3 regions of the Pseudoalteromonas sp. Bsw20308 genome follow, and region 1 is predicted to be linked to each of the others. Evidence: predicted binding sites of a transcription regulator. Region 1 holds the regulator's gene; each other region holds the start of a gene.
What was found. Region 1 encodes sigma-54, which starts transcription at its own class of promoters, with help from an activator protein. Its sites were predicted from a motif close to GTTGGCACGNNNNTNGNNT; they were not measured.

Region 1 (6,076 bases):
CTGCTTTCCAGTAGCATTAAAGCCAATACACTGTCCCCAGGCGCTTCTTTATCATCTTGATATATCATGATTGAGGCATCAAATTTAATAGCAAGTTGCGCTAATACTGTAGCGGCTCTTGCATGAAGTCCTAATTTATTTTTTATTAAAAAAGTGTCTTCTAAACGCATAAGTTACTCTACCTAAGCTGAACAGATGATTATTTTGAATGAGTTATTTTTCTTGTTCTCTATGGCGGATTTTTACATTTGGATGTGTCATCGAAAAACTTTCACCAATCGTTTGTGCTAAATATACTGAGCGATGTTGCCCACCAGTACAACCTATAGCAATAGTTAAGTAGCTACGGTTATTTCGCTCTAAATGTGGCAACCATGTTTGTACAAAAGTTTGAATTTGCCAAGTGAACTTTTGGACAATGCTGTGGCTGGCTAAGTAATCCTTTACGGGTTGGTCTAAGCCATTTAAAGGTTTTAATTCTGGCTCCCAATGTGGGTTCGGTAAAAAGCGTGCATCAAAGACATAATCAGCTTCCTTAGGAATGCCGTGTTTAAAGCCAAACGACTCAAAAGTAACAATGAGTTGTTTATCTTTTTTACCCAGAATTTTTTCACGAATTGATTCAGCAAGTTGATGAACACTTAAATCACTCGTGTCGATCATATAGTCAGCGCGAGTCGTGAGAACATCGAGTAGTTCTTTTTCTTTTTTTATAGCTAAATCAAGAGGTAATGAGTCAACTGATAACGGGTGTAGACGGCGAGTCTCAGAAAAACGTTTAATTAATGTTTGATCCTCACTGTCTAGATAAAACAGAGTCGGTTTAGCAAAGCCAGGTAAGTATTCAAGGATATCGTTAAATTCATCTTGCTCTTTTGGTAAATTACGGACATCAATACTAACTGCAATTTTGTCGTAGTTATCAGATACACTTCTCACTAAAGAAGGTAGCAGATTAATTGGAATATTATCTACGCAATAATAACCTAAATCTTCAACTACGCGTAAAGCAACCGATTTTCCAGAACCGGAACGGCCACTTATGATAATTAATTCCATTTATCACCCATTATGTTAATTACGATTGTTCTACAATAACTTGATACAGTTCAGTATCTGATTTTGCGCTGCGTAACTGTTTACAAAAATCTTTATTATTTAGTTTATCAGCTATCGTTGCGAGCGTCTTTAAGTGCTGCTGGTTATCGCCATCAGGTACGATGAGAGCAACAAATATATCAACAGGGCGATTATCTATTGCATCAAAATTAATAGGTGTTTCGCTTACTAATACGAGTGCTAAAGGCTCTTCTGCACCGCTCATTCGCCCATGAGGGATTGCAATACCTCTTCCTATACCAGTGCTTCCCAGTTTTTCTCTATTCATTAAGGCGCTGAGAATATCTTGTTGAGAAAGATATGGGAGCTTGTCATGAGCAAGTTGACTGATGAACTCTAAAATTCTTTTTTTACTATTAAAAAGGACCGCAGCTCTGCTGCAGTCCTGGCATATAAGTGAACTTAATTTCATAATATTAGTGTCGAGCAAGCTTCTCTTTGTGTTTAATAACTTGGCGATCGAGCTTGTCAATCAGCGAGTCAATGGCGGCGTACATATCTTGATGTTCAGTAGAGGCAAATAACTCAGCTCCACTTACATGAATCGTTGCCTCAGCTTTTTGGTTTAATTTTTCTATATCAAGAATGACATGAACATTATTAATATGATCTGAGTGTCTTTCTAGCTTCGCAAATTTGGTATTTACATAATCTCTTAATGAATCAGTTACTTCTACGTGACGACCAGTTAAGTTTAGTTGCATAAGCATTACCCTCTTTGTTTAGCGTCTTAAATCAAACTTTTTCGCTGATTTGACGGTGGAATAGCTAGAGATTCGCGATATTTTGCGATTGTACGTCTCGCTACTTTTATTCCTTGCTCAGCTAATATATCTGCAATTTTACTATCACTCAATGGTTTTGCTGAGTTTTCTGCTGCGATTAATTTTTTAATGAGAGCGCGTATTGCTGTTGATGAGCATTCGCCTCCATTTTCAGTACTTACATGGCTTGAGAAAAAATATTTAAGCTCAAAAATACCGCGAGGTGTATGCATATATTTTTGAGTTGTTACGCGTGAAATAGTTGATTCGTGCATTTCTACCATTTCTGCTACATCATTTAAAACCATTGGTTTCATGGCTTCGGGGCCATGCTCAAAAAAACCTTGTTGTTGCTTAACAATACAATTAGTTACTTTTAATAGTGTATCGTTTCTACTTTCTAAACTTTTAATAAACCATTTAGCTTCTTGTAGATGCGAGCGAATAAACTGGCTATCACCACTTGATTTAACGGTGCGTGACATTGCTGCATATTGGCTGTTGACTCTGATTTTAGGCATGCTATCTGGGTTTAGTTCAACAACCCAGCGACCTTTTATTTTTTTCACCGATACATCAGGAATTACATACTCAGATTCTTCTCTAACTATAGTATCCGCCGGTTTTGGGCTAAGAGTATGTATTAAAGTCATTATTTCTTTAAGCTCTTCTTCTTTGAGCTTTGTTTTTTTCATTAATGTACGATAGTCGCGAGCAGCTAATAGATCAATGTGCTCGGTTAAAATCATTTTTGTTTCATTAATATAGGGTGTTTCTTTATCGTATTGGTTCAGCTGAATACATAAGCATTCTTGTAAACTACGTGCTGCAATACCAACAGGGTCAAACAATTGAATTCGTTTTAAAACAGCTTCTATTTCGTCAAGTTCAACTTCGTTGTCTTCTTCGTTCTCTTGATTAAAACTTTCTAAAATTTCTTCGCAGCTCAGCGTTAAAATACCCGAATCATCTACGGCTTCAACAATCGCAATCGCAATCGCTTCATCGGTAGGACTAAAGGGAGTCAGTTGTAGTTGCCACATTAGGTATTCATGGAGCGTTTCAGTTGAGGAGCCTTGGTATATAGATTCATCTTCAGGCATTGGTCCTGATGATGACGCTGGGGCTGCGCTCATATATTCATCCCAACTAACATCCATAGCCATTTCATCACTTAGCGTATCTTTAGCAAGTGCTTCACCACTGTCTTGCTCATATTCGCTCGGAACATCATCAGCATTTGCGCTAACAGTTACATCGTCGTTATCTGCTTTTTGCTCGTTTTTACCAGCAGAATCTTCGGCGTAATCTTGCTCTTCAACCTCTAATAGGGGGTTGCTGTCGAGTGCTTCTTGTATTTCTTGCTGGAGATCCAATGTACTGAGTTGCAGCAGGCGAATTGCTTGTTGCAGCTGTGGAGTCATTGTAAGTTGCTGGCCCATGCGCAGCTGTAATGATTGCCTCATGTATCTCTAACAATCCTTTTATGTTGTTATAATTAATACTAGCAGATGCTTAAAGACATGGCGTAAATGTTACAGCCTAAATTGTTCGCCTAAATAAACATCACGTACTGTTTTATCGTTTAATACGTGCTCTGGTGTACCAGAAGCAATTAACTCACCATGAGAAACTATGTAGGCTTTTTCGCAAACATCAAGAGTTTCTCTTACATTATGGTCGGTAATTAACACACCAATACCACGATTTTTAAGATGTTCTATTATTTTCTTTATATCTAACACTGAAATAGGGTCAACACCAGCAAAAGGCTCATCAAGCAATATAAATTTAGGATCAGCGGCTAGTGCTCGCGCTATTTCAACTCGGCGACGCTCGCCTCCTGATAATGCCATACCTTGGCTATCACGAATGTGCTGAATACTAAATTCATCTAATAAATTGTTAAGTGTGTCTTCTCTTGCTTGCTTATTTAGCTCTTTACGTGTTTCTAAAATAGCCATTAAATTTTGATAAACAGTAAGCTTTCTAAAAATTGATGATTCTTGGGGTAAGTAACCAATGCCTAATCTAGCACGACTATGCATAGGTAAAAGAGTAATATCGTTATCGTCGATAGAAATCTTGCCTTTATCACTAGGTACAAGGCCTACAATCATATAAAACGTTGTGGTTTTACCTGCACCATTAGGGCCAAGTAACCCGACTATGCTGCCAGCCTTTACTTCCAGACCTACATTTTTTACAACTTCACGGCCTTTATAACTTTTAGCTAATAGTTCTGCTTTTAATGTACTCATGGCTGACCTTTATCGTTTTTTTCTTTTTTAGTCTCAATAGGTACTAAAATAGTATGCACACGATCGGTTGAGTTTTCGTCTTTTTCAGCGCTAATTAATTGCTGTTGCATATCGTAAGTAATACTCTTGGCATTTATTTTTTGACCCGCTTGCGATACTTGTGCATCGCCAATAAGGGTTAAAAATCGTTTAGCTACATCATAACGAACTTCGTTTGCGCTGGCGCTCATTATAGTGCCATCAGTTTGTTTTTCTTCGAAATATGCAGGGCTACCAGTTGCAATTAGTAGCTGTTTATTATCGCCTAATTCATCACGTTTATGTACTTCTAAACGGTCGGCTGTAATACGGCGGTTGCCGTGAATAATCTCAACATTTTTTTCAAAAATTCCGACGTTTTCTTTTAATTGGCCTTCTTGTTTGTCGGCACTTATTGATATTTGATTCGCTGCAGGTTGAATCGCTTGTTCAGCAGCGCTAAGGTTGAAAGCTAGTATAAGTGTCGGAATAATAAGTATTTTTGAAATTTTATTGGTCATAATATATAGTTCGCGTATGGTTAATAAGTTTTATCACTTCAGTTTTTAAATCGGCTTCAAGGCCTTTACCGGTGATCTTTAAATTGGGTCCCGTAACAATAACGGGTTGCTCTGAACGCATCGTGAGTAGTTTTATATCTACTTGAATATTATCCGCATTAATCTTGTCTATCATTGCATTATCAGTAAGATTCTTGGCAACCACGTTACCTTCTAAAATTAATTGTTTTCCTTCATATAACGTTGCTTCGTCTGCATTTATTCGCCATGTTTGTTTTTCGTTATATAAGGTGAAAATGGGCTTTTCAAAAAAGGTAAAGCCTAACTGTTGATATAATTCCATTTTAGCAGCTGTAACTTTATGATTAATTTTACCATTTTCATCATAGGCCGTTTGTTTTAGCTCAATAGCAATATAATCAGGCTTAGCGATAACTTCAGCTTCAACCTGAGCTGTCATATTTGTTTGTGCAAAATAAGGGTACCAAAGCCAAACCATACAGCTGATGAATAAAACGCTTAAAATTATGCGCGCTGTATTCATGAACTAGTACCTTTGCTAGTAAGTGGTTTGTCGTTCTCTAGCATAAGTAAGTCGGTTAGTTCTCTCACTGCGCCAAAACCACCCAGCATCTGTGTCGTGTAATGTGATAAACGCTTGATTAGTGGGTGAGCATCGTTAACTGCAACGGCAAACCCGACTAATTCCATTACTGGCATATCGGGGCCATCATCACCAATGTAGGCAATTTGATCATCACTTAGGTGAAGCTTGTTTTTTAGCTCTTCGTAAGCAATAAGCTTGTTTTCTTGACCTTGATAAATATGTTGTACTGTTAAACTGGTCATACGTTGTTGCACTATCTGCGAATGGCGACCAGTAATAACAGCCACTTCAAAGCCACTGTTTATAAGCGCTTTAATGCCAAAACCATCTTTTGTATTAAATGCTTTGAGCTCTTCACCTTGATTGCCAAGATAAATTCGGCCATCAGAAAATACACCATCAATATCGCATATAAGTAGTTTTACTTTTTTAGCACGTGCTTTTGCATCAGCACTCAGCGGTTGATAGAGTTCTTCAAATTGCATTTATAATACTCCTGCTTTTAATAAGTCTTGCATATTTAGTGCGCCAATAGGCTGGTTTTGCTCATTAACAACAATCAAGCCATTTATACGTTTGTGTTCCATTATATTAAGCGCTTCAGCAGCTAAAATATCTTGTGTCGCTGTTGTGCATGACCTAGTCATAACAAGGTCTATTTGTGTTGTATGAATATCTAGTCTTTGCTCTAAAATACGGCGTAAATCACCGTCGGTAAATAATCCCACGAGCTGATTACTTTTATCAACAATGGCTGTCATACCAAGGCCTTTGGCTGACATTTCA
Region 2 (6,076 bases), 1.5 Mb from region 1:
ACGCTCTACCGGTTGGAAAGAACATTTACCCGTTTTTAACCAACGTTTAGCATTTACTTCACCAATACCAATATCTAAATCGGTAGGTGATATGTTGATATCGCCCATAACAATTATATCTTGATCGGGTGTATGGTTTGTTTCAAGGTGAGTCATCAAGTCAATATAGAACTGGCGCTTATAAGGAAATTTAGTTTCGTGATTGATATTATCGCCTTGCGGGAAATAACCATTCATTACGGTTAAATCACGACCGTTTTCTTGCTCTACAGTAACGCTTATCATGCGTTTTTGCGATTCCTCTGTATCGGTAGCAAATCCTTTTAAGACCGATTTAGGCTCTTTCTTGCATAACATAGCCACACCATAATGTGCCTTTTGACCATGGTAATAAACGTGGTATCCCATTTTTTGCACATCTTCTAGTGGGAACGCCTCATCATGAACCTTAATCTCTTGCAGTCCAATTACGTCTGGTTGATGTTTATCGATAATTGCTTGTAATTGATGAAGACGAGCACGCAGACCATTGATATTGAAAGAAATCACTTTCATTGAATTTACCTTAAAATTGGTTCTATTTAATGCACCAAATTGTATCAGTATTTACGCGTACATAACATGACTGAAATGGAGAAAATCGCTGCATAATTGTTGACCAAATGGTGCTTAAAGTTTAAACATTGTTAATGCTATATTAATTTGTTAAATAAATAAAAAATTCAATTGATATCTAAAAAGCAGGTTATATAATGCGCGAAATCACTCAATAAGCTCGTTCAAATAGGATCTCACATGAAAACACAACTAATTTTAGCTGCAGCACTTCTAGCATCAACTACGGTCTCGGCACAAAGTAATTCGTATTTTAGTAAAGATAATAAAATAGAATCTAAATTGTGTGTATTAAGTGCCAATGAAGGCTTTTCTGCCGCTCGTAAAGAAGCAGCCCAGCATGGTGTGTTTTTATCACGCTTTTCACAAAGTATTTTGTGTAATGGCGAAGATATTCGTGATATTGCTAAAAAAGGAACAACTGCTGAAGTGATTAAAACTAAAGTTGAGGTGTTTGCTAAAGACACTCAACAAGAAACACAACTGTGTATGACTGCTTTAAAACAAGGTCTAGCGCCAGTTCGTCAAAAAATCGGTAATTTAAACTCTCTAAAGTGTAATGGTCAAAAAGTAACTGATTTTGTAAAACGTTATCAAAATGCGGCTATTTAATAACACAAAGATTTGAAAAGCATGCCCAGTATATTTACATATACTGGGCTTTTTTTTGCAAAAATTACAAAGCACTTTGCAAAGTTTTCAGATATAACTTATTGAAATTGTTCATTAAACACTCTATTTATTTGTAACTATTTGATTTTAATTAGTTAACTAACATTGGCATCCGAATTGTATTAGCTAAAGTGACATTTATTTAATTACAAGGACACGTCTTATGAAAAAGTTAACATTAGCAACAACAATTTTAGCATCTTTGAGCCTCGCGGCTTGTTCTTCAAATCAAGGCCTTGAGAAAATAGACAGTGATTTTGCAAGCCTGGACAACGACAGCGATGGCTACATTTCAAAAGTCGAAGCGGATGATGATAGCATCTGGGAGCATTTTTCGAATATTGATACCAATATGGATAATGAAATTAGCCGTAAAGAATTTAACGCCTACATGCAGCTAAATGCAGGTAAAGTGGCGACTGATAGTGACGTAAGTGAATCAGCGTTTAAAGCTGAAATAGCTAAGTTTGATAAAATTGAGAGTAGTTTTTCAAGTTTAGATAATGATAGCAACGGTTATATTTCGATTGCTGAAGGCAACGATGATGATATTTCAAATCATTTTGGTTATATGGATGAAAACCAAGATAAGCGCATCAGCAGAAGTGAGTTTAAGGGTTACATAAAAAAATACGGTAATGCTGTAGCCGAAGATGACGCACTAGAAGCAATTAAACGCAGCTAATATTTGTTGTTTTAAAGAGTAAATTAGAAGCCAGTGATAATCACTGGCTTTTTTGTGTTTAAAATCTAGTTATTTAGTAGATATATTTTCCTAGTTTGGTGTTGTTCTGTCATAATAGATGGCTGTGTATTTTTATTTGTTAAGAGTGTGTATGGCGGGTCGGCGAATTAGTGATGAACAACTAGTTGAGATCATTGAAGCAGCTATTTTTGTTGCAGATAAGCCTGTTAGTAAGCGCCACCTTAAAGACGTAGTATTAATAGATTTAGCTATTTCTATGGCGCGAATAAACGACGCAATAGATACTATACAAGAACATTTTCAAACTCGTGGTATTCGTCTAGTCGAAGTTGGCAGTGGTTATCGCTTTCAGGCATGTAGCAGTTTAAGCCCTTGGTTAAATAATTTGTGGCAAGAACGTGCGCCTAAGTATTCACGTGCTTTACTGGAAACATTATCGCTTATTGCATACAGGCAGCCCATTACACGTGGCGAAATTGAGCAAGTAAGGGGAGTTACTACGGGTTCGAATATTATAAAAACCTTACTCGAAAGAGAGTGGGTTAAAGTGGTAGGGCATAAAGAGGTTCCGGGTAAACCGGCTTTATATGCAACTACTAAACAATTTTTAGATTATTTTTCGTTAACAGGTTTAGATAATTTACCAGCGCTGCCAACAGAGCAGCAAAGTAAAATTAACCAGTTATTAAGTGATCCTTCTGTGAGAGAACCATCCGAATGAGTATACAAGGTGAAAAGTTACAAAAAGTCCTAGCCCGTGCAGGCGTAGGCTCGCGCCGTGAAATGGAAAAATACATTGATGCAAACCGCGTTAGTGTAAACGGTAAAGTGGCAAAGTTAGGCGACCGTGTTGAGGAAACAGACTTAATTCGTGTTGACGGACACACTGTGAAAATTGAAGAAAAAGCAGATAGAATTTGTCGTGTAATTATGTATAACAAACCAGAAGGTGAGCTAAGTACACGTAAAGATCCAGAAGGGCGTCGTACTGTATTTGACCGACTTCCTCGTATTGATGGCGATCGTTGGATTGCAGTAGGCCGCTTAGACGTTAATACATCAGGTTTGATGCTGTTTACTAATGATGGTGAGTTAGCAAACCGTTTAATGCACCCAAGTTATGAAGTAGAACGTGAATACTCTGCACGTGTATTTGGTGAAGTAACCAACGAAACGGTTAAAAACCTACTACGTGGTGTTGAGCTTGAAGATGGCCCAGCTAAATTCACGACTGTAACCCCAATGGGTGGCGAAGGTGTTAACCGATGGTTTAACGTAACGTTAAATGAAGGGCGTAACCGCGAAGTCCGCCGTTTATGGCAATCTCAAGATGCGGAAGTATCTCGTCTTATTCGTATTCGTTACGGTAAATTGGAGCTAGATAAGCGCGTACCGCAAGGTGGTTGGATGGAGTATGATCTAGAAACGGTAAACTATTTACGTAAAACCGTTAAATTAGGTCGCGAGACGCAGACTAAGCTTTCTGTTATGCCAGAAAAGCGCAAAGATAAACGCGCTAAAATCAACCAAATCCGTAAAGCAGTTAAAAAACACAATCAACGTGTTAAGCCGACTAAACGTAAATAATCAATTAGTTATTTATTTAACACAAAAAAGCCGCTCATTGCGGCTTTTTTAATGTGCTTTTAAATAACACAGGACTTAGGCTGAGTTATTTTTTTACCTGAGCATCTAACGATTCGCCATTCACTTCACTAGAATCGTCACTCATTAGATATAAATAGGTAGGCATTAAATCCTCTGGTGTAGCAAGCGCGTCTCTATCTTCACCTGGATATGCAGCCGCTCGCATTGAAGTGCGCGTAGCACCTGGGTTAATACAGTTTACACGAATGTTTGTTTTACCTACTTCACATGCCCATGTTTGCATCATGCCTTCTACTGCAAATTTCGAAATGGCATAAGGTCCCCAAAATTCACGGCCTTTGCGACCAACACCTGATGATGTGAATACGATTGATGCATTATCAGATTTACGAAGAACCGGAAACAAGGCTTTAGTGATCATCGCTTGTGCAGTCACGTTCACTTTCATTATATTTTCGAACGTAGATGAGCAAAAATGCTCAAGTGGGCCAAGCGAGCCTAAAATACCGGCATTATTAAGAAGCCCATCTAGGCGGCCAAACTGATATTCAATCGTTGCGGCAAGGTCGCGGTAGTTTTGCTTCGTTGCGCCTTTTAAATCCATAGGCACAATTGCAGGTTTAGGATAACCTGCATTAACAATTTCATCGTAAACACATTCAAGTTTATTAGTTGTTTTACCTAATAAAATAACCGTAGCACCATACTTTGCATATGTAATGGCTGCTACTCGACCAATGCCATCGCCGGCGCCTGTTATTAAAATAACTTTATCTTTGAGTGCGTTTTCAGCTGCTTGATAAGTGTGCATAAAAGTACCAAATTGTATGATTTTTTTAATTTTAACATAGCAAAACGTGAAGTAATCGAATTTATTGCAAAATTAGGTGGCGAAAATAGAAACTTTACGTTAAGTTTAACTGGTCTAATGTCTCATTAATAACCTGATTACATTGTTTTAACTTAATACACTGATTAAACACACTATAAAAATAAAATATGTGCGGAGCCAACAATATGAAAAAAATGCTACTTTCACTCTCGGTTACAGCTGCTTTAGCAGGTTGTGGCGGTGGAGAAACGTTAAAAGATGTTAAAAACGACACAGCCCCAGTTATTCCAACGGCAACAGTAAGTTTTGACCCTGCTAATGGAGTTATATCTGTTCCAAACGATTTGTTAATGAGTGGTACCCAAGACGGTACATTAAACATTCCTGGTGAATTAGATGATGATAACGTGTCTATTCCACGCACAGCTTATGCCAACCCACAATTGGCTCTAGGCGCACTTGATGGTTGGTCTTCGCAGGTTCCTTATAAAATTGATTTAACATTCCCACCGAGTGTGAGTTTAGATGAAGCGTCTGCTGGGGCTCCTGGTACGGTTAGAATTTTTGAAGTAATAATGGGTGCAAGCTTAACGGATGAAGAATGTTCGGTAGTAGCTGCAGGTACTGCTTGTAAATTAGTGGGCGAACTTACCTTTGGTGTTGACTTTGTTACTCAGGCTTCAGGTAATGCTGTTGCAATTGTTCCTCTAAAACCATTTAAAGCTGGTAGTTCATACATTAATGTATTAACAACAGGGCTTAAAGACTCATTGGGTCGCTCTATTGAGCCATCTTCAACTTATGGGTTAGTTAAACAAGAGGCGCCATTAATTACAGCAGCGCAACTTGGTTTGCAGGGCGCAGTTAATAGCTACGAAAATGTAGTTGTTAGTTCTGGAAATATTACGAAAGACGACATTATTTTCTCAGGTGCGATGACTATTCAATCAGCAGGGCCTGTGCTGGGTACTATCAAGCAGTTGTTAGCAGTGAGCTTGCAACAGCCAAGTATGGCAACACCTGCTGTGCAAGTACCAGAACAACCAATGGTAAATGTACAACAAGTATTTGCTTCACAAGGTGTTGAAGTATCGCCTGCTTTTTCTGGTGTTCAATACCAAAAGGGTAGCATTATGCTTCCTATGTACCTAGGGACTCCAACAGGCACTGAGATAAGTGATTTAAACGATACATATTGGCAAGGTATGTGTGATAACGCAGTAGCAATACTTGGTTATAAAGCTGTTGCAGGTGATGCTTTTCCTGCAGAACCTATTAGTGAGAATGACGGGTTATGTTTTGCATTGAGTAGTGGACAGCTTCGAGATTTAGGTTTAGACAGCACGCGTCATTTAACTAAATATAATACCATTCCAAAAGTACAAAGCATGGCGAATGTGCCAGTACAACTAACAAAACCTATTTTACCAATTATTAACGGTGTTCGTGCGCAACTACAATTACCGGCTATTGAAATGCCAGAAAATGGCTGGCCTGTTGTAATTATGCAACATGGTATTACTACGCAAAAAGAAAGTATGCTAGCGTTAACTGCCCAACTTTCTATTCAAGGTTTTGCAACTGTAGCAATTGACCACCCAAGACATGGTGAACGCGGTATCGATGTTGATGGTGATGGAAGT
Region 3 (6,076 bases), 110 kb from region 1:
GTCAAATTTAACTTCACTACTAAAGCTTTGAATAGTTTGGTGCTTAATACTTATTGTTGGCCACGGGCTATTAGCTATATTTTGTAATGCTTGGGTATGGGCGCTTTCGTCAATTTCTACCGCAGTTATATCAAGCTCATTACTGCGCTGCTTACACATTAATGCTAGTAAGCCGGTGCCTGTGCCTATATCAAGTAATGACTTTGCACCACTTAAATTAGCCCATGCGCCAAGCAAAATGCCATCGGTAGAAACTTTCATTGCACAGTGGTCGTGTTCAACTTTAAATTGTTTAAATACAAAACCAGACATTTTTTCACCTTTTCATTCACCAAGCGCAGCATAGCGCGTATAATCAGGGTAATTGTCCCTTATTTTAGACACTCTATGCAATTTTCTGAATTTGATCTTGATAACAAGCTACTCGATGCCATTAATAAAATGGGCTACGAGACGCCAACCAGCATTCAACAACAAGCTATTCCTGAAGCACTACAGGGGCGCGATATTTTAGCATCTGCGCCTACTGGTACAGGTAAAACAGCGGCATTTTTAATTCCGGCTATTCAGTACTTACTGGATTTCCCACGTCGTGACCCTGGTTTTGCGCGCGTCCTCGTTATGACCCCGACTCGTGAGTTGGCTTATCAAATTCATGAACAATGTGAACTGCTAGCTAAACGCACACACCTAAAAATTGGTGTAGTAACAGGCGGTATTAACTACGGCACGCATAAAGAAATTTTCGAAAAAAATAACGATATTTTAATCGCCACACCAGGTCGATTAATGGAATACCTAGAAACCGAAAACTTTCATGCTGAACATGTAGAAATGCTTATTATTGATGAAGCAGATCGCATGTTAGATATGGGTTTCAAAAAAGAAATGAGCCGTATTTGTGACGAAGCTAAAAATCGTCGCCAATGTTTTTTATTCTCAGCAACACTTGAAGGTGACAGCGTAGAAAGGTTTGCTGAAAAAACATTAAACGACCCAGCTCTATTAGAAGCCGAATCGTCACGTAAAGAAAAAGCAAAAATTCATCAGTGGGTACATTTAGCCGACGATTACCATCATAAGCTTGAATTGTTAGTTAACACGCTAAAAAATCCTGACGTGACTAAAGCAATTGTGTTTGTTAAAACTCGCGAACGCTTAGAAACATTGATTGGTGAACTTACAACTAATGATGTAAAAGCAGCGTGGTTACGCGGCGAAATGCCACAAGACAAACGTATGAAAGCCATGGAAAACTTCCACAGTGGTAAAACAAGCATATTAGTTGCTACCGACGTAGCTGCACGTGGTATTGACGTATCTGACATTAGTCACGTTATTAACTTTGATATGCCGCGCACTGCCGACGTATATGTACACCGTATTGGTCGTACTGGCCGTGCTGGTAAAAAAGGCATAGCAATATCACTAGTTGAAGCACACGATATTGGTATTTTATATAAAGTAGAGCGCTACGTTGAGCAAAAGTTAAAACGCCGTGTAATTAGAGGTGTTGAGCCACAGCATAAAGAAGCTAAGCCACCGGCTAAAAAGCGTAAAGATCCAGTAAAAATGAAAGCCAAGAAAAAGGCCAAGGTTAAAAAGAAGAAGTAACCTAAAACATTTTTATACTAAGCCGGCTTTTGCCGGCTTTTTAATGCAAGCCTTACAGGCTCTGGTGTTTGTACCATTATACCAATCCGCAATAATACTTAATCAATTTTAAGGATTAAATCTGACGCTAACTGCGTTAAAAAATTCTAATATAGAACAACTAAATAACGAAATTTTTGCCTTGTTATCGACACGATTTTCTTACCTCAAAATAAATCACTTAATTAAGCGAATTGGTATTACATATGTAACCCAAGCATGTAACTCATACCCATTTAAATGTAATTTTTGCCCACCTTAATTCCCACTTAATAAAATTACCTTATATTTCATAGTGTTAATATTGGCACCGAAATTGTAACTACAAAGATAACCTAGCCGATGGAATTTCCATTTTGTGGCTGCACTACTCACCGTAATGTAAGGATTAAGTTATGAACCGCTTCAAGTTAACTATCGCTTTAGTATCATTTTGTTGTTTATTTTTATTAGCTTGCGCTACAAAGGTAAGTGCAGCAACCAACATGGCAGTAGTAAGCAGTGTAGCCACTCAACCTAACCTACAACAAACTATCACCAACACCCTACGAACTAATCCTAACTTAGCGTTAAGTGATATTCGTGTGCAGGTAAAAAATGGTGAAGTAGATTTATACGGTGAAGCACAAACTGGTTTTCAGCGCGCATTAGCTCAAAAGTTTTTAGAAAATATGGATGGGGTTAAAATCATTCGTAATAAAATTAGCGTTATTTAATACGTACCACATAAACCTATTTATATAACTAATTCGTAAGCGCGGCTTGTTACTCCAACACAAGCTGCGCTTTTTTATTTTAATATTTTTAATTGTTTAGTCACATCACTTATTTTAAAACTACTTTTTTGCGAAGAATAACTATCAACAAATACTTCTTCGAAATTGCTCACTGTAGAATCTTCATTTAGCTCAAAAGGAAAACCCTTAAGCTCCTTTGTTTTTGTGTTGAACTTATAAATAAAATTATTGCCACTCAAACCAGCTGAAAAAATATATTGTTCGTTATTCAACCATCCACCGGTTTGATGAAACAAACCGATATTAAACTGGTTAGTTGTTTGATGAAGTCCAACCTTGAGTATATGACTTTCATTAAATGCAGACTTGGTTATTTCAATTGTTGGTAAAAACCAAAAACCTTGGGTGTCACCTGCAAAAACGGCTAAAAACTCACCATCGGGAGACCAACTAACAAAGTTACTTTCAGACTTTTCCCTAGCGCATAAAATACCATCCGATCTGCAAAATTCTCGTAACTGCTCTTTTGCAATGTATACCGTTTTATTTGGTAGGGTAAGTGCGTTTATAGGGGCATCGTTCTTATTAAGAAAAAGTATTTCAGCAGTATTGTCATCTACATTTAATTTATAGCTCAAACCATACTTAAAATTATGTTTTTCACTCGTACTCTGCTTATTACTTATTGATGTACACCCAAGCATGAAGCTTAATAAAGTAAGGGTTATGAACTGTAGTAATGCTACTTTACGCATTGATAAACTATTTAAATTAATAATGGTCATATTGTAATCACATTATCAGTTATGGCAAATAACACGGTTATCATAATAAACAAAAACCGATTAAATTTGGCTTACCCTGTTCAGGCTTAATAATTATTAAAAGCATGTACTAAAAAGCGCAATTTTACTCTGTAAAAATGCGCTGTTGGTAAGTAACTATTTCCCAATGCTTTTGGCTAATGTGTTTTAACTAAATTACTCACTTTGGCTAGAGTCAGCACCGTCGCTACTATTTTTAGTTGATGACTGCGGGCTTATTTTATCGCTTATCATGGCATCGAGTTTCTCACCGCCCTTAATGCCAAAGTCGAGCGTACGAATTGGGAAAGGAATACTAATATCAGCTTCGTCGAGTGCCTGCTTAACGGCAACAACCCCTTTGTGGCGTACCGTCATAAAGTCAGGCTCGCCTGGGTATTTAATCCAAAACCACACCAGTAAGTTAATGCTGCTGTCGCCAAAACCTTCAGCATATACAGCGGTTTCGTCTTTACGTATTACAAAGTCAAATTCGTTAATTTTATCGACTATAACGTCTTTTGCTTTTTCTATGTCGTCGCCATACGAAATACCTACGGGTACTTCTATACGTCTTATACCTAGCGTGGTGTAATTTTTTAGTACATTTCTAAATAAGACTTTGTTTGGTACAAGTATTAGTTGCCCGTAAAAGCTCTCTATTAGCGTGTTACGTAGGTTTATAGAATGCACCGAACCAAACACATCATCGGTTTCTATTACATCACCTGTTTTAAATGGCTTGCGTACACCCATTGCTATACCAGCAATTAGGTTTTCGGTCATGTCTTGAAACGCAAAACCAATGGCCAAACCCACAATACCCGCACCAGCAAGTAGCGAAGTGACGGTGCCTTTTAGGCCAACAAAATCGAGCGCTATAAATAAACCTATGCACAACACAATAACTTTGAATATTGACGCCATTAAATCGGCAATTTGCGTTGAGTCGAGAGAGCGGCGCAACACGTTTTTCATCAGCTTGCCAGCAAAGCGCGCCAATATTGAAAATACTATGGCAATTACAATTGCCACTATAAAATTAGGGATATGGCTTATTACAACATCAAACCACCCTCCGAGCTTTTCTTCTATTAGTTTTTCGGCTTCGCCAACTGACGGAATGCTGATCATTTTATTTGCACCTATTTAGTTAGTGTTCTCATTAATATTAGATGAGGTTGCAAATATAACGCCAACATCAAAAAAGCCATGCGGTGCATGGCTTTTTAACTATTTAATTAAGTTTACGCTCAGTTTAATTTTGTTCGTCGCGCATAAATACAGGCTCAAGCTCTTTAACTGTTGCCTCAGGGCTAAAGTAATAACCCGCCACAGTAAACTCTTTAAGTTGGCTTAATTGCGTTACTTTATTTTCGATAATGTAGCGCGCCATCATACCGCGTGCTTTTTTAGCGTAAAAGCTAATTACCTTGTATTGACCGTTTTTACAGTCTTTAAAGTGTGGGGTAATAATTTGTGCATTTAATGCTTTTTTATCTACCGCTTTAAAGTATTCGTTTGAAGCAAGGTTAACTAAGTATTGCGCGTCTTGTGCTTTTAATACTTCGTTTAGTTTGTTCGCTATTACGCTGCCCCAAAACTCGTATAAGTTTTTGCCACGCGAGTTTTCAAGCTTGGTGCCCATTTCAAGACGGTAAGCTTGCATTAAATCAAGTGGTTTTAATAAGCCGTATAAGCCAGAAAGTATACGTAAATGGTTTTGTGCGTAATCAAGCTCGCTAGCTTTAAGCGTGCTTGCATCTAAACCGCCGTATACATCGCCATTAAAGGCAAGTGCGGCTTGTTTAGCATTACTTTGTGTGAACGGCTGCGCCCACTCGCTAAAGCGTGCAGCGTTAAGCCCAGATAGCTTATCGCTAATTTTCATTAAACTGCCAATTTGCGCTGGTGTTAGTTCACGGCATACTTTCATGAGCTCTTCGCTGTGCTCTAGTAATTCAGGCTGAGTGAACTTGTCTGTTGCGGGTGGCGTTTCGTAATCAAGATTTTTTGCAGGTGAAATAACAGTGATCATAGTTAGCTATTGACTTGTAATTTATTTAGTGTCAATTTCAACATTAAATGAAACGAAAAGCACGTTTTGTTTAAATAAATCCTCTCTTAATAACCCATGCATTACCGTTTTTTTATTGATCAGGACATAAGACCTATCAAGCATTGTCACACTGTTGCAGTATGGATTGTATATATTAAGAGTGATTAGATTTTTCTTTTAACTTGCTTGGAATGAGGAAAGCAAATGACTTCAGCTCTACAAAGGCTAAAACAACATTCATCTATCGTAGCCGACACTGGTGATATTGAAGCTATTAAAAAGCATCAACCAGAAGATGCAACTACAAACCCGTCGCTTTTATTAAAAGCGAGCGAGATTGAAGCATATAAGCCTTACCTAGATAAAGCTTGGAGCTACGCAAAAGAAACCGAGCAAGAGCCTGCTAAACAACTTGAACTAGCATGCGATTACTTTGCCGTATTACTAGGTAAAGAAATTAGCGCTATTGTACCTGGTTATATTTCTACTGAAGTAGATGCACGCCTTTCGTTTAATACGCAAGCTACGATTGATAAAGCACATACCCTACTTAGCCTTTACGAAAAAGAAGGTGTAAGCAAAGACAAAATTTTAATTAAAGTAGCGTCTACGTGGGAAGGTATTAAAGCCGCTGAGCAGCTAGAAAAAGAAGGGACTAAATGTAACCTTACTTTATTATTTAGCGATGCCCAAGCCCGCGCGTGTGCCGATGCAAACGTATTTCTAATTTCGCCATTTGTTGGCCGTATTTTAGATTGGCACGTTGCTAACGGTATGGAAAAACCAACCGATCCGCTACAAGATCCAGGTGTTCAGTCTGTACG

Region 2: D172_RS09915 (EF-hand domain-containing protein) is a predicted target of sigma-54. The motif match lies at 1,392-1,410, and genes of this name have one in related genera.
Region 3: D172_RS02945 (BON domain-containing protein) is a predicted target of sigma-54. The motif match lies at 1,957-1,975, and genes of this name have one in related genera.

Annotation. Positions count from the first base shown of each region.
Region 1 is NZ_CP013138.1:800,318-806,393, forward strand. It holds gene D172_RS03390 (HPr family phosphocarrier protein) at 1-170, opposite strand, end outside; gene rapZ (RNase adapter RapZ) at 214-1,059, opposite strand; gene ptsN (PTS IIA-like nitrogen regulatory protein PtsN) at 1,079-1,531, opposite strand; gene hpf (ribosome hibernation promoting factor) at 1,536-1,823, opposite strand; gene D172_RS03410 (RNA polymerase factor sigma-54) at 1,850-3,349, opposite strand; gene lptB (LPS export ABC transporter ATP-binding protein) at 3,419-4,144, opposite strand; gene lptA (lipopolysaccharide transport periplasmic protein LptA) at 4,141-4,683, opposite strand; gene lptC (LPS export ABC transporter periplasmic protein LptC) at 4,673-5,227, opposite strand; gene kdsC (3-deoxy-manno-octulosonate-8-phosphatase KdsC) at 5,224-5,775, opposite strand; gene D172_RS03435 (KpsF/GutQ family sugar-phosphate isomerase) at 5,776-6,076, opposite strand, start outside.
Region 2 is NZ_CP013138.1:2,319,018-2,325,093, reverse strand. It holds partial or broken gene xthA (exodeoxyribonuclease III) at 1-555, opposite strand, end outside; gene D172_RS09920 (hypothetical protein) at 796-1,227, shown strand; gene D172_RS09915 (EF-hand domain-containing protein) at 1,451-1,972, shown strand; gene scpB (SMC-Scp complex subunit ScpB) at 2,124-2,714, shown strand; gene rluB (23S rRNA pseudouridine(2605) synthase RluB) at 2,711-3,580, shown strand; gene D172_RS09900 (YciK family oxidoreductase) at 3,666-4,412, opposite strand; gene D172_RS09895 (VolA/Pla-1 family phospholipase) at 4,619-6,076, shown strand, end outside.
Region 3 is NZ_CP013138.1:689,461-695,536, reverse strand. It holds gene D172_RS02955 (tRNA1(Val) (adenine(37)-N6)-methyltransferase) at 1-312, opposite strand, end outside; gene srmB (ATP-dependent RNA helicase SrmB) at 388-1,614, shown strand; gene D172_RS02945 (BON domain-containing protein) at 2,049-2,369, shown strand; gene D172_RS02940 (hypothetical protein) at 2,444-3,175, opposite strand; gene D172_RS02935 (mechanosensitive ion channel family protein) at 3,371-4,327, opposite strand; gene yaaA (peroxide stress protein YaaA) at 4,452-5,231, opposite strand; gene tal (transaldolase) at 5,457-6,076, shown strand, end outside.